DNA from 4 places in the Kocuria sp. CPCC 205258 genome. Region 4 is predicted to be linked to each of the others. Evidence: riboswitches for the same ligand, from Rfam matches in the RefSeq annotation. Region 4 holds a riboswitch; each other region holds the start of a gene.
What was found. A riboswitch is a leader RNA that binds a small molecule or an ion and turns the genes downstream of it on or off. The one in region 4 is predicted to bind S-adenosylmethionine.

Region 1: it holds a riboswitch for S-adenosylmethionine, as region 4 does, so the genes downstream of both, RF644_RS16320 (O-acetylhomoserine aminocarboxypropyltransferase/cysteine synthase family protein) here and RF644_RS14500 (bifunctional o-acetylhomoserine/o-acetylserine sulfhydrylase) in region 4, are expected to answer to the same signal.
Region 2: it holds a riboswitch for S-adenosylmethionine, as region 4 does, so the genes downstream of both, RF644_RS15100 (MetQ/NlpA family ABC transporter substrate-binding protein) here and RF644_RS14500 (bifunctional o-acetylhomoserine/o-acetylserine sulfhydrylase) in region 4, are expected to answer to the same signal.
Region 3: it holds a riboswitch for S-adenosylmethionine, as region 4 does, so the genes downstream of both, RF644_RS01625 (cobalamin-independent methionine synthase II family protein) here and RF644_RS14500 (bifunctional o-acetylhomoserine/o-acetylserine sulfhydrylase) in region 4, are expected to answer to the same signal.

Annotation. Positions count from the first base shown of each region.
Region 1 is NZ_JAVKPS010000012.1:70,827-74,116, reverse strand. It holds gene RF644_RS16325 (cystathionine gamma-synthase) at 1-78, opposite strand, end outside; gene RF644_RS16320 (O-acetylhomoserine aminocarboxypropyltransferase/cysteine synthase family protein) at 86-1,414, opposite strand; SAM riboswitch class IV at 1,452-1,573, opposite strand; gene RF644_RS16315 (Lrp/AsnC family transcriptional regulator) at 1,686-2,138, opposite strand; gene RF644_RS16310 (thiamine pyrophosphate-dependent enzyme) at 2,380-3,290, shown strand, end outside.
Region 2 is NZ_JAVKPS010000010.1:26,845-30,134, reverse strand. It holds gene RF644_RS15105 (methionine ABC transporter ATP-binding protein) at 1-134, opposite strand, end outside; gene RF644_RS15100 (MetQ/NlpA family ABC transporter substrate-binding protein) at 131-1,024, opposite strand; SAM riboswitch class IV at 1,125-1,241, opposite strand; gene dxr (1-deoxy-D-xylulose-5-phosphate reductoisomerase) at 1,286-2,560, opposite strand; gene RF644_RS15090 (GlsB/YeaQ/YmgE family stress response membrane protein) at 2,691-2,963, opposite strand; gene RF644_RS15085 (cation acetate symporter) at 3,186-3,290, opposite strand, start outside.
Region 3 is NZ_JAVKPS010000001.1:350,061-353,350, reverse strand. It holds gene RF644_RS01630 (cobalamin-independent methionine synthase II family protein) at 1-856, opposite strand, end outside; gene RF644_RS01625 (cobalamin-independent methionine synthase II family protein) at 896-2,098, opposite strand; SAM riboswitch class I at 2,112-2,215, opposite strand; gene RF644_RS01620 (3-hydroxybutyrate dehydrogenase) at 2,408-3,172, shown strand; gene RF644_RS01615 (IclR family transcriptional regulator) at 3,276-3,290, opposite strand, start outside.
Region 4 is NZ_JAVKPS010000009.1:9,964-13,253, forward strand. It holds gene RF644_RS14500 (bifunctional o-acetylhomoserine/o-acetylserine sulfhydrylase) at 1-878, opposite strand, end outside; SAM riboswitch class IV at 955-1,070, opposite strand; gene RF644_RS14505 (VOC family protein) at 1,213-1,851, shown strand; gene RF644_RS14510 (CPBP family intramembrane glutamic endopeptidase) at 1,875-2,654, opposite strand; gene RF644_RS14515 (S9 family peptidase) at 2,767-3,290, shown strand, end outside.

The DNA.
Region 1 (3,290 bases), on a different contig from region 4:
GTCGGGCTCCTGGCCGGCGTGGACGGCGGTGGTCGTGAAGCCCCGGTGGCGGGTGCGGGTCTCGGTGGGGGACGTCATGGCGGGCTCACTTCCGGGTGGTCTGGACGGCGGTGACGACGGTGTCGAGGGCCTGGCCGAGGTCGGCCACGAGGTCCTGGGGGGACTCGAGGCCGATCGAGAGCCGGATCGTGGTCTCGGCGATCCCGCCGGCCCGGCGCTGCTCGGGGGTCAGGCGGCAGTGCGTCATGGCCGCCGGGTGGGCCACGAGGCTGCGGGTGTCCCCGATGTTGGCCACCAGCTTGAACAGCCGGAGCGCGTCGATGAACGGGCCCACGGCGCCGTCCGGGGCGGCGAGGTCGAAGGAGAACACGGAGCCGGTCCCGCGCGGGAAGTCCCGGGCCGCGATCCCGGCGCCGGGGTCCCCGGGCAGGCCGGGGTGGTGGACGCGGGCGACGGCGGGGTGCCCGGCCAGGAACTCGGCCACCGCCAGCGCCGAGGCCGTGTGGCGGGCCACGCGCAGGTCGAGGGTCTCGGTGCCCTGCAGGATCTGGCTGGCGTTGAACGGGGAGAGCGTGGTGCCGAGGTCGTGCACGTACTTCGCCCGGACCAGGTGCAGGTAGGGGCTGGCGGCGGCGCACTTGTCGACGAGGCTGAGCCCGCCCCAGCGGGCGCGGGCCTGGGTGAACTGCGGCCACTTGTCCGGCCGGGCGGACCAGTCGAAGGTCCCGCCGTCCACGACCGCCCCGGCGAGCGCGTTGCCGTGCCCGCCCAGGAACTTGGTGGCCGAGTGCACCACGATGTCGGCGCCCTTCTCCAGCGGCCGGTACAGGGCCGGGGACGCGAGGGTGTTGTCGACGACGACGGGCACCCCGGCGGCCCGGGCGACGTCGGCGATCCCGGGCAGGTCCGGGAGGGTGGCCAGCGGGTTGCCGATGGACTCGAGCAGGAACGCGCGGGTGTCGGGGCGCACGGCCGCGGCCCACGCCCCCGGGGCGGTGGGGTCCACGAAGGAGACCTCGATGCCGTAGTCCGCGAAGGAGTCGGTGAGCAGGTCCACCGTGCCCCCGTAGAGCTTCTCGGAGGCCACGAGGTGCTTCCCGGCGCCCTGGCCGAGCAGGGCCAGCAGCGCCACGGCCACGGCGGACTGGCCCGAACCGGTCGCCACGGCGCCCGCGCCGCCCTCGAGGTCGCTGATCCGCTGCTCGAGCACGGCCACCGTGGGGTTGCCGGTGCGCGTGTAGGTGAAGCCCGCCCGGGTCTGGGCGAACATCTGCCGGGCCGCCTCGTAGTCCGGGAACTCGAAGGCCGCGGTCTGGTAGATCGGCACCGTCAGGGTGCGCTGGACGACCTGGTCGTGGGTGCCGGCGTGGATCTGCCGGGTCGCGAGGTCGTGGTCGGTCACGGGGATGGACATGGCGCTGCTCCTGTGCCTTGCTCTTACCCGCACCGGTCACCCGCGCGGACCCGGTGGGCACGCCGCGGAAGATGCAGGCCGCTTCCTCATCCGAACCACCCAATGAGCATGGGGTTGGTGCGTGACCAAGTCGGAGCTTGGCGGTCACGTCTCGTGAAGCTGGAACAACACTATGCGCAGAGGTAGTGGGTGTCCCTCCGCGTCGGAAGATGACGACCGTGACGGTTCGTGACGCCGGCCGTGCGCGCCGGGCCCGGCGCGGGCCCTCGCGTCAGGCCCGGGTGTCGATGTCCTCGAAGATCAGGAACGTCTGGGTGTCCACCACACCGGGCAGCTGCTGGACGTGCTCGAAGATCACCTGCCGCAGGTGCACGGTGTCCACGGCCCGCACGAGGAGCATGACGTCGAAGTTCCCGCCCACCAGGGCGATGTGGTGCACGGCGGGGATCGCCTGGAGCTGGGCGCACAGCTCCCGCCAGGTGTTCTGCTGGAGCTTGAGCGTCACGTACGCGGAGGCCTGCAGGCCCGCCCGCACCGGGTCGATCACGGTGCTGAAGCGCAGGATCACCCCCTCGTCCCGGAGCCGGTTGATCCGGGCGTAGGCGTGGGCCCGGGAGACGTGCACGGCCGCGGCGATCGCCGTCACGGACTGCCTCGCGTCCCGGGACAGCTCCGCGAGGATCTTCCGGTCGGTCTCGTCCAGCGGCACGGGGGTCGAGGGCACGGCGGGCTCCTTCGGGGCGGGTCGGGCGCGGGGCCCGGAACGTGTCGGACGAATGCGTGTGCTCCACGCCACACTAGAACATTTCGTCCACGCGCGGTGCACTGTCCGTCTCAGACTTCTGCATTTTCCCCGCTCTGTGGATACGAACCATGCCCGGTTCCCATACTGGGGAGACAGAGCCGCACCACCTTCCTGCCCTCCCCGGACCGCGGCCGCACCGGGGACCGACCGAGGGGACACCATGAGCCAGACCGTCGAGACCCCCGAGGACCCGATCCTCCGGGCCTCCCAGAGCTTCGGCATCACGCCGGAGCAGTACATGCTCCCGGCCCGCGGCGAGATCCGCATGGTCGACCCGAGCGGGCGGCTGCTCGCCCCCGAGGAGCAGGGCACCGGCCCCGGCCACGAGTACCCGCTGCCGGCCCCGGACGTCCTGCTGGGCGCCTACGAGAAGCTGGTGGTCGGGCGGCGGGTCAACGACCAGAACTCCGCGCTGGTCCGCCAGGGCCGGATGGCCGTCTACCCGTCCAGCCACGGCCAGGAGGCCTGCCAGGTGGCGGCCGCCCTGTGCCTCGAGGAGGGCGACTGGCTGTTCCCCACCTACCGGGACACCGTGGCGGTCATGACCAAGGGCGTGGACCCGATGCAGGTCATGGCGATCTTCCGCGGCGAGTGGCACAGCGGCTACGACCCGTACGAGCACTGCGTGGGCATCCAGTCGACCCCGCTCACCACCCAGCTGCTGCACGCGGTGGGCGTGGCCCACGCCGCCAAGCTGCGCGGCGAGGACACCGTGGTCCTGGCGATGTGCGGGGACGGCGCCACCAGCGAGGGCGACTTCCACGAGGCCCTGAACTTCGCGGCCGTGTTCAAGCTGCCGGTCGTGTTCTTCGTGCAGAACAACGGTTACGCGATCTCCGTGCCCCTGTCCCAGCAGTCCGCGGCCCCGAGCCTCGCCCACAAGGCGGTGGGCTACGGCATGGCCGGCGAGCGCGTGGACGGCAACGACCTCGTGGCGCTGCTCGCCACCCTGCGGCGCGCCGTGGACCTGGCCCGCTCCGAGTCCGAGCCCCTCCTCGTGGAGGCGCACACCTACCGCATGCAGGCGCACACCAACGCCGACGACGCCACCCGCTACCGGGACGACGCCGA
Region 2 (3,290 bases), on a different contig from region 4:
TCGTCGACCGCGAGCACCTCGCGCGCCGCCCGCCCCGAGCCGGTGCGAAAGGTCTTGGAGACGTTGCGGAAGGAGACGAGCACCTCGTCCGGGCGCCCGGGTGCGGGCGGCCCGGCGGGGACCGCCGCGCTCACTGCTCCTGGTCCTTCAGCTCCTGCTGGTAGCGCGCGGTCAGCTCCTGGAGCTCCTCCGGCTCCAGCTGCAGCGGCACGGCGGTGTCCTTGGTCTCCTCCATCTCGGCGTCGAGCACGGCCTGCTCGTGGTAGAGGTCCGCGACCTGCCGGAGGGTCTCGTCGTCGGCGAGCTCCTCCGTGGTGGTGAAGAGGTTGACGTAGGCGCGGGAGCCCTCGGACTCGGGGTCGTCCTGGGCGAGCGCGGACTGCGGGTCGATGTCGGCCCGCGAGAGGAAGTCGTTGTTGATGACCGAGCCGGCCACCGAGTCGAGCGAGAGCACCGTCTGCTCCGCGGAGACCGGCGTGACCCGCACCGTGGAGGCCTCGGTGTCGACGTCGAGCTCGGTGGGGATGAGGGTGTCGCTGCTCAGCTCCACGAGACCTGCGGCCTCGAGCACGAGCAGGGCCCGGGAGAGGTTCACGGCGTCGTTGGGCACCGCGATCTCGTCGCCCTCCTGGAACTGCTCCACGGAGTCGTACTGGTTGGAGTACAGGCCCAGCGGGTAGATCGAGGTCGAGCCGATCGGGGTGATGGAGCCGCCGGCCGCGTTGTTGTAGTCGGCGAGGAACGGGACGTGCTGGAACCAGGTCATCTCCACGTCACCGGACTCGGTGGCGGGGTTGGGCTGGTTGTAGTCGGAGAAGTCGACGTACTCGACGGTGATGCCCTGCTCCTCGGCCACCCGCTGGAGGGCGTCGTGGGTCGGGTCGGTGCCCACCACGCCGATGGTGACCTTGTCGTCGGCGAGCACGCCCTCGCCGGAGGACTCCCCGGCGGAGCCGCCGCAGGCGGTGAGGGCGAGGCCGAGGGTCGTGGCCAGGGCGAGGAAGGGGAGGCGCTGCGATCGCATGTGGTGCCTTTCCGTGGGTCCGGGGTGTCGGAGGTCTCCACCGGGGCCAACGGGTCCGGCGGCCACGGTCGAGGGCGCGCCGGAGGGCGCGTGCGCGGTCGGACCGTACTTGCCGCCGGCCGTCGTCGGCCGGTGCCGGATGGTTCACCTGGGGCACCCCACTACGGGAGAGGGTTGCCGCCCAGCAAGCCAGGGCTGCACGCTGGGACTCGTCATCCGCCCGACAGACTAGCACGTGCGGCGGGGCCGGGCCCGGCCCGGTCAGCGGGCGAGGACCTCGCGGGCCCGCCCGCGGGCCCAGCGCTCGGCCGCCAGCACGGCCTCGAGCTCCAGCGGGCCGTCGTCGTCGTGCTCGCCCAGCACCGCCTCGACCGTGTCCACGATGGCGGGGAACCGGATCCGGCCGTCGTGGAAGGCGTGCACCGCCTCCTCGTTGGCCGCGTTGAATACGGCGGGGAAGGTCCCGCCCCGCTCCCCCGCCGCCTTGAGGAGCTCGACGGCGGGGAACGCCACCGGGTCGAGGGGCTCGAAGGTCCACTCCGTGGCGCGCGTCCAGTCGCACGGCAGGGCGGCCCCGGGCACCCGGTGCGGCCAGGCCAGACCGAGGGCGATGGGCAGGCGCATGTCCGGGGGCGAGGCCTGGGCGAGGGTGGAGCCGTCCACGAACTGGACCATGGAGTGCACGACCGACTGGGGGTGGAGCACCACGTCGATGCGCTCGAGGGGGACGTCGAAGAGCAGGTGGGCCTCGAGCACCTCGAGGGCCTTGTTCACCATGGTCGCCGAGTTGGTCGTCACCATCAGGCCCATGTCCCACGTCGGGTGGCGCAGCGCGTCCCGGGGCGTGACCGTCTCGAGCTCAGCCCGGGACCGGCCGCGGAAGGGCCCGCCGGAGGCCGTCAGCACGAGCCGGTCCACCTCCGCGGCGGTGCCGCCGCGCAGCGCCTGCGCCAGCGCGGAGTGCTCGGAGTCCACGGGGATCAGGGCGTCCGGGTCCCCGGTGGCCGCGGCGGCGGCCTTGACCAGGGCGCCGCCGGCGATCAGGGACTCCTTGTTCGCCAGGGCGAGCCGGTGCCCGGCCCGCAGCGCCGCCAGCGTGGGGGCGAGCCCGATGGAGCCGGTGATCCCGTTGAGCACGAGGTCGGCGTCGGGGTGGGCGGCGGCCGCGGACGCGGCGTCGGGCCCGTGCACGACGTCCGGGCGGTATCCCCCGGCCCCGGCGGACGCGGCCCGGTCCGCGATGAGGCCGGCCAGCCGGGCGGCGTCCTGGGCGGTGCCGCTGGTCGCCACGAGCGCGGCGCGGGTCTCGAGGGCCTGCTCGGCGAGGAGCTCGAGGTGCCGTGGTCCGGCGGCGAGGGCGACCACGGTGAACGGGTCCGCGCCCTCGAGCTCGCGGGCGGCCCGCACGACGTCGAGCGCCTGGGTGCCGATCGAGCCCGTCGAGCCGAGGACGCTGATCCGGCGGGGGCCGGCGGCGGCCAGGGCGCGCAGCTCGGGTGTCGGGCGGGTGCGGGGCGAGGTGGCGGGGGGCGTCATGGCCCCAGTATCCCCCAGCGACCCTCCTCGGTGCGGTGCCCGCAGGGGCCCCTGCGGACGACCCGGAACGGGCCGAGGCCCCGTCCACCGGGAGCGGTGGACGGGGCCTCGGCGACCGACGGGGGTGGGATCAGCGCGTGGCGCGACCCTTGCGGCCGGTGACCGCGCCCCAGATGAAGAGCACGATGAGGGCTCCCACGACGGCGGTGATGATGGTGCCGATGTCGAACGCGGACTCCAGGTCCCCGATGCCGATCAGCGAGCCCAGGAAGCCTCCGAGGAGGGCCCCCACGATGCCGAGGACGATCGTGACGATGATGCCGCCACCCTGGCTGCCCGGCATGATGAGCTTGGCGAGGGCGCCGGCGATGAGGCCGAGGATGATCCAGCTGATGATTCCCATGATGGCTCCTTATCCGTCCCGGGAGGGACTTTTATTGTACGCAACCGGCGAGTATCCCTGGAATACCCTGAGGTTGCTTCTGCGCTTCACCCTAGTCGACGGTCAGCCGCCTGTCTGTTCCCGTTAGCCAATCGACGCGTTCCCCCGGACGCGGACCGGCCCGCCGGAAGCCGGGGCTTCGGGCGGGCCGGTGGATCCTCCCAGGTGGGAGCGGAAAAGCCGTCAGTGGGCGACGGGCTTCTCGGCGCCGATGCCTGTGAGGGAGCGCACCTCCATCTCGGACTGCTTGATCGGGTCCTCGAGACGGCGCTCCGTCATGGAACCGAT
Region 3 (3,290 bases), on a different contig from region 4:
GCGGGCCGTGCCAGGAGCCCCAGCACAGGTGGAAGCGGACCTGCTCCTCGGGGATCCCCCGCAGCGCGTGGTTGAGCGCCTCGACGCGCAGCCGCGTGAACGCCAGGTAGTCCTCGACCGTGGGCTCGGGGTTGATCTGGTCCCAGGACTCCGCGATGGACGGGTCGTCGATCTGCACGGTCAGCCCGGCGTCCGTGATCGCCAGGTACTCCTCGCGCATCGCGTCGGCGCACGCGTAGACGAGCTCCTCGTCGGTCCTGTAGTACTCGTTCGTCACGCGCGCGGCGGAGCCGGGGGACAGGGCGGCCACGAACCCGGTCTGCGCCCCGGTGGCCGCCATGGCCGCCCGGAGGTTGCGGACGTCCGAGGCCACGGCCTCCTGTCCCGTGTAGGTCAGCGGCCCGGTGATCTTGGGCTGCGTGGTCGAGGAGCGCCCGGTGAGGATGCCCGACGCCGGGTCCTCGTACGCCTCCCGGAAGCGCTCGCGGTCCCGGCGGTCCGGGAAGCTCGTGAGCACGATGTGGCCGGGCGAGGAGCGCCTCTTCTCCGTGGACGCCCACCGGTCCTCGTCGGTCGGGGTGAGCCCGCCGAGACGGGAGAAGGAGTAGTTCCACCACGCGCCGTAGTCGACCGCGCTGGACATCGTGTGCCCGTACTCGCCGTCGTTGACGACGTCCACGCCGATCTCGCGCTGCCGGCGCACCACGTCCTCGACGCCCACGGCGAGCTCGTCGGTGAGCTGCTCGAACGTGATGGCGCCCTCGGCGTGCCGCTGGTTGGCCTCCAGCAGCCGCGGGGTCCGCGGCAGGGAGCCCACGTGGGTGGTCTGCACGTGGTCGGTGTTCTGCATGGTCATGCGTGTCCTCCTGAGGTCTGCGGGAAGGTCGGGGGCCGGTCAGGACCAGAGCCGGCGGGAGGCGAGCTCGGCCCCGCGGGCGAGGGTCTCGAGCTTCGCCGCGGCGATCTGCGGGTGGATCCGCCCGCCCAGGCCGCAGTCGGTCGAGGCGATGACGTTCTCGCGGCCCACCTGGCGGGCGAAGCGCTCGATCCGGTCGGCCACCAGCTCCGGGTGCTCCACCACGTTGGTGGCGTGGGAGACGATCCCCGGGATGATGACCTTGCCCTCGGGCAGCTCGTGGTCCTGCCAGACCTTCCACTCGTGCTCGTGCCGGGCGTTGGCGGCCTCGAAGCTGTAGCCGCCGGCCCTGATGGAGAGCATGAGCTCCACCAGGTGCTCGAACCCGAGGTCCGTGGTGTGCGGGCCGTGCCAGGAGCCCCAGCACAGGTGGAAGCGGACCTGCTCCTCCGGGATGCCCTCGAGGGCGTAGTTGAGGGCCTCGACCCGCTTGCGGGTGAACGCGAGGTAGTCCTCCACGCCGGGCTCGGGGTTGACCTGGTCCCAGTTCTCCGCGATGGACGGGTCGTCGATCTGCACGATCAGCCCGGCGTCGGTGATCGCCCGGTACTCCTCGCGCATCACCTCGGCGCACGCGGTGAGGACCTCGTCCTCGTCCGCGTAGTGGGTGTTCTCCAGCCGGGCGCACGAGCCCGGGGACAGGGCGGCGAGGTAGCCCTCGCTCGCGCCCGTGGCCTGCAGCCCGGCCTTGAGGTTGCGGATGTCCGCCTCCAGCGCCGCGTGGCCCGTGTACTCCAGCTTCCCGGTGATCTTCGGGAACGGCGCCTGCTTGCCCGTGGTGATGCCCGAGGAGGGGTCCGTGTACGCCTCGTGGAACAGCCGGCGGTCCCGGCGGTCCCCGAAGCTCGTCAGGACCACCCTGCCCGGCGAGGAGCGCTGCGGCTCCTGCTCCCACAGGTCCACGTCGCCGGGGGTCAGGCCCGAGATCCGGGCGAAGATGTAGTGCCACCACGCGCCGTAGTCGACCTCCGCGGCCATGACGTGGCCGTACTCGCCGTCGTTGACCACGTCGATCCCGAGCTCGGCCTGCCGGCGGACCACGTCGACCACCGAGTCCTGCAGGAGCCGGTCGTACTCCGCCTCCGGGACGGCCCCCTTCGCCCGGTTGGCCTCGAGCAGCGCCGGGGTGCGCGGGAGGGACCCGGCGTGGGTCGTGCGGATGCGGTCGGCGCTTCGCAGCATGGGTCGTGCGTCCTTTCCATCGGTCCTGGCGGTAGCACCGGAGGCGGGACGGGGATGCCGTCGCCCGGGTTGCTGCGGCGTCGTCGAGCCAGATCTCTCGGCCGCTCTGGATGGTGACCCTGTCATCCAAGCGCACCCGTGCGCGCTGCGCCATTCGGCGCCCGGATGACGGACATGACGCCGTGTGACGCGACCCGGCGCGCACTCCCGGGCGGAGCTGTCCTTCGCGAACATGGCCTGGATCACATACCGTGGCGGTGATCCGTGCCCCTCACCCCGCGGGCACGACGGACCAGAGGAAGGACCCCCATGTCCCAGACGCCCCAGCAGCAGGACCTCGAGGGCCGCACGGCGCTCGTCACCGGTGGCGCGAGCGGCATCGGCCTGGCCGCAGCCCGGGCCCTCGCCGGCTCCGGCGCGCACGTGGTCGTGGCCGACGTCGACGAGGCCGGGGCGCAGCGCGTTGCGGACGAGCTCGGCGGCCGCGCGTGGGCGGTCGACCTGCTCGACACCGCGGCGCTCGCCGAGCTGAGCCTCGAGGTCGACGTGCTGGTCAACAACGCCGGCATCCAGAAGGTCGCACCCCTCCAGGAGTTCGACCCCGCGGACTTCCACCGGATCCTGGTGCTGATGCTGGAGTCTCCGTTCCTGCTGGTGCGCGCCGCGCTGCCGCAGATGTACGAGCGCGGCTGGGGGCGCGTCATCAACGTCTCCTCCGTGCACGGGCTGCGGGCGTCCCCCTACAAGAGCGCCTACGTCTCGGCGAAGCACGGCCTGGAGGGGCTGTCCAAGACCGTCGCGGTGGAGGGCGCGGCCCACGGGGTGACGAGCAACTGCATCAACCCCGGCTACGTGCGCACCCCGCTCGTCGAGAAGCAGATCGCCGACCAGGCGAGGGTGCACGGGATCCCCGAGTCCGAGGTGGTGGAGCGCATCATGCTCGGCGAGACGCCGATCAAGAAGCTCGTGGACCCGGAGGACGTCGGCAGCCTGGTCGCGTGGCTGGCCGGACCGCACGCGTCCATGGTCACCGGGGCCTCCTACACGATGGACGGCGGCTGGACGGCGCGCTGAGCCCGCCCCGGGCCGCGGTGGCGCACTGCGGCGCCGCGTCCGGACCGCCCGGCGGCCCGGACTGACCTGGTGGTCCGGACGGTCCGCTGCCGGTCCGGGCCGCTCAGCGGTGACCCAG
Region 4 (3,290 bases):
AGGATGTAGGACAGGTTGACGCCGAAGGGCCCCTCAGCGCCCAGGGCCTCGGCGTAGACGAGGCCGCCGTAGGACTCGTCCGGCTGGTTGAAGCCGGGGAAGCGGTCCGGGTAGCGGCCGTAGTCGAAGGCCCCGGAGTCCACGATCACTCCGCCGATGGCCGTGCCGTGCCCGCCGAGGAACTTGGTGGCCGAGTGCACCACGACGTCCGCGCCCCAGCGCAGGGGCTGGACGAGGTAGGGGGTCGCCACGGTGTTGTCCACGATGAGCGGGACCTCGTGGTCGTGGGCGATCCCGGAGACCGTCTCAATGTCGAGGACGTCGTTGCGCGGGTTCGGGATCGTCTCGGCGAAGAAGGCCTTGGTGTTGGGCCGGACCGCCCGCCGCCACGCCTCGGGATCGTCGGGGTCGGAGACGAAGGTGGTCTCGATGCCGAGCTTGGGCAGCGTGAACTTGAAGAGGTTGTAGGTCCCGCCGTACAGGCTGGGGCTGGCCACGAGGTGGTCGCCCGCGCCGGCGACGTTGAGCACGGCGAACGTCGTCGCCGACTGCCCCGCGCTGAGCATGAGGGCGCCCACGCCGCCCTCCAGGGCGGCGATCCGGTTCTCCACGACCTCCGTGGTCGGGTTGCCGATCCGCGTGTAGATCGGGCCGAGCTCGGCGAGCGCGAAGCGGTCGGCGGCGGCCTGGGCGTCGGGGAAGACGAAGGACGTGGTCTGGTGGATCGGCAGGGCGCGCGAGCCGGTGACCGGGTCGGGGCTCTGTCCCGCGTGGATCTGCCGGGTCTCGAAGGCCCAGCCCCCGGGGTTCTCGGGGGTGGGGCGCTCGGCCGCGTCGGTGCGGGCGGCGGAGGCGTCGGTGCTGGGGAGATCGGACATGCCGTGGGACTCCTTGTGGATCTCAGGGGTCCCGTCCCGGCCGAGGCGGTGCGGCCGGGAACGGCCGGGCGCCGGGGACCCGCGCTTGCTCGCTCGCCGGTCGCGAGGAGCCTGGTCTTCACCCAGGGCACCCCACCGCGGTGGAGGGTTGCCGGCCAGCTAGCTGGGGCTTGGACGCTGGCGCTCATGACCTGGACAGCATTCTCCGGATCAGGCCCGCACGGCGTCAAGCCGGGGCTCGGCGTGACGCCCCCGCAGGGGTGTCGCCCGCACGGCGCCTGGCGCGTCGCGGACCGATTTGGAGACGAAACTCACAGGGTGCCACGATGTGCCCATGAGAGTCGACCACGTGTCCTACGCCTGCCGCCCGGAGGGCCTGGAGGCCACCACCGAGCGCATCGCCGACCAGCTCGGGATCGAACCGGTCAAGGGCGGGGTGCACCCCCGTTTCGGCACCCGCAACATGATCCTGCCGCTCACGAACCACCAGTACGTGGAGGTCGTCGAGGTCCTCCAGCACCCGGCGGCGGAGAAGGCGCCCTTCGGCCAGGCCGTGCGCGCGCGGTCCGCCGCCGGCGGCGGCTGGCTGGGCTGGGTCGTGGAGGTCGAGGACCTCGCCCCCTTCGAGCAGCGCCTGGGGCGCCGCTCCGTGCCCGGCCACCGGGTGTTCCCGGACGGCCGGTGCCTGGAGTGGCACCAGATCGGCGTCAAGGGCCTGATCGCCGATCCGCAGCTGCCGTTCATGATCCACTTCGACTCCGCCCCGGAGATGCACCCGTCCCAGGCGCGGATCACGGACGTCGGGCTCGCAGGGATGACCATCGCCGGTGCCCCGGAGCGGGTCGCCGAGTGGCTGGGCGCTCCCGTCGAGACCGCCCTCGAGGACCTCGAGGTCGACTGGCGCTATCCGGACGGCACCCCCGGGGTGCTCTCCGTCACGTTCAGCACCCCGGACGGCGCCGTCACCATCTGAGGCCGGGCACCGCGGGGCGGGGCTCAGCCCAGCAGCCGGGCGGCCCCGAGGAAGCCGACGGCGTCCAGCAGGAAGTGCGCGACGACGAGGGGCATCACCCGGCCGGTGCGCCGGTAGAGCTCCGCGAAGACGAGGCCCATCACCACGTTGCCGAGGAAGGGCCCGATCCCCTGGTAGAGGTGGTAGCTGCCGCGGAACAGGGCCGTGACCACCAGCACCACGGGCCAGCTCCACCCGATGCGGGTCAGCCGGTCGGTCAGGAACGCGACCACCACGACCTCCTCGACCAGGGCGTGGCGCACGGCCGAGAGCAGCAGCACGGGCACCGTCCACCAGTGCGCGGCGAGCCCGGACGTGGTCACCTCCGCGGTGACACCCAGGGCCCGGCCGGCGCCGTAGAGCGCCAGCGTGCCCAGGCCCATGAGCAGGAAGAGCACGGTGCCGAGGCCCAGGTCCGGGAGGGGCATCCGGGCGTCGAGGCCGATCCGCCGGCGGACCGTGCCCAGCGCGCCGGCGGAGCCGGCGAGCAGGTAGAGCGCGAGCAGCACCGGCACCAGGTCCAGGGCGATCCCGGTGAGCTGGCGCAGCAGGTCGATGAGGGGCTGCGGGCTCAGCGGCGGGTTCATCGTGGCCTGCGCCTCGGACAGCGGTCCGCGCGCCAGGTGCTCGGCGAGGGACAGCACCGCCCAGAGGGCCGAGGCGCCCAGGGACACCCCGAGCACCAGGAGCACCTGCAGCCACAGATCGGCGCGGGTGGAGCCGAAGGCGGGCGGTCGCGGGGCGAGGTGGGCAGGGGTGCTCATGCGGCCATTCTGGCACCGGCCCGCCGGCCGCCCCGCGCACCCCGCGCCGGGCGCCCCCGGGCCCGACCGGACCGCCCTCCCCACCCGGGACGTCTTCCCTAGGATGGGGACCATGACTGTCCTTCCCCCGCAGATCCGCCAGCAGCCCGTCGAGCGCGCCTTCCACGGCCACGTGTTCTCCGACCCGTACGAGTGGATGCGGGACAAGGACTCCCCCGAGGTGCTGGCCCACCTCACCGCGGAGAACGAGTACGCGGAGTCCGCCACCGCCCACCTCACGGGCCTGCGGGAGGCGATCTTCGGGGAGATCAAGGACCGCACCCAGGAGACCGACCTGTCCGTGCCCAGCCGGCGCGGCGCCTGGTGGTACTTCGCCCGCACCGTGGAGGGCGGCGCGCACCAGGTGTTCTGCCGGGTCCCGGCCGTGACCACCGGCGACGTGCTGGCGGACTGGACCCCGCCTGTCGTCGAGCCCGGCACCCCCATGGCCGGGGAGCAGGTGCTCCTCGACGCCAACGCGGAGGCCGCGAAGCACGAGTTCTACTCCCTGGGCAGCTTCGACGTCTCCGAGGACGGGGAGCTGCTGGCTTGGGCCGAGGACGTCACCGGCGACGAGCGCTTCACCCTGCGGGTCCG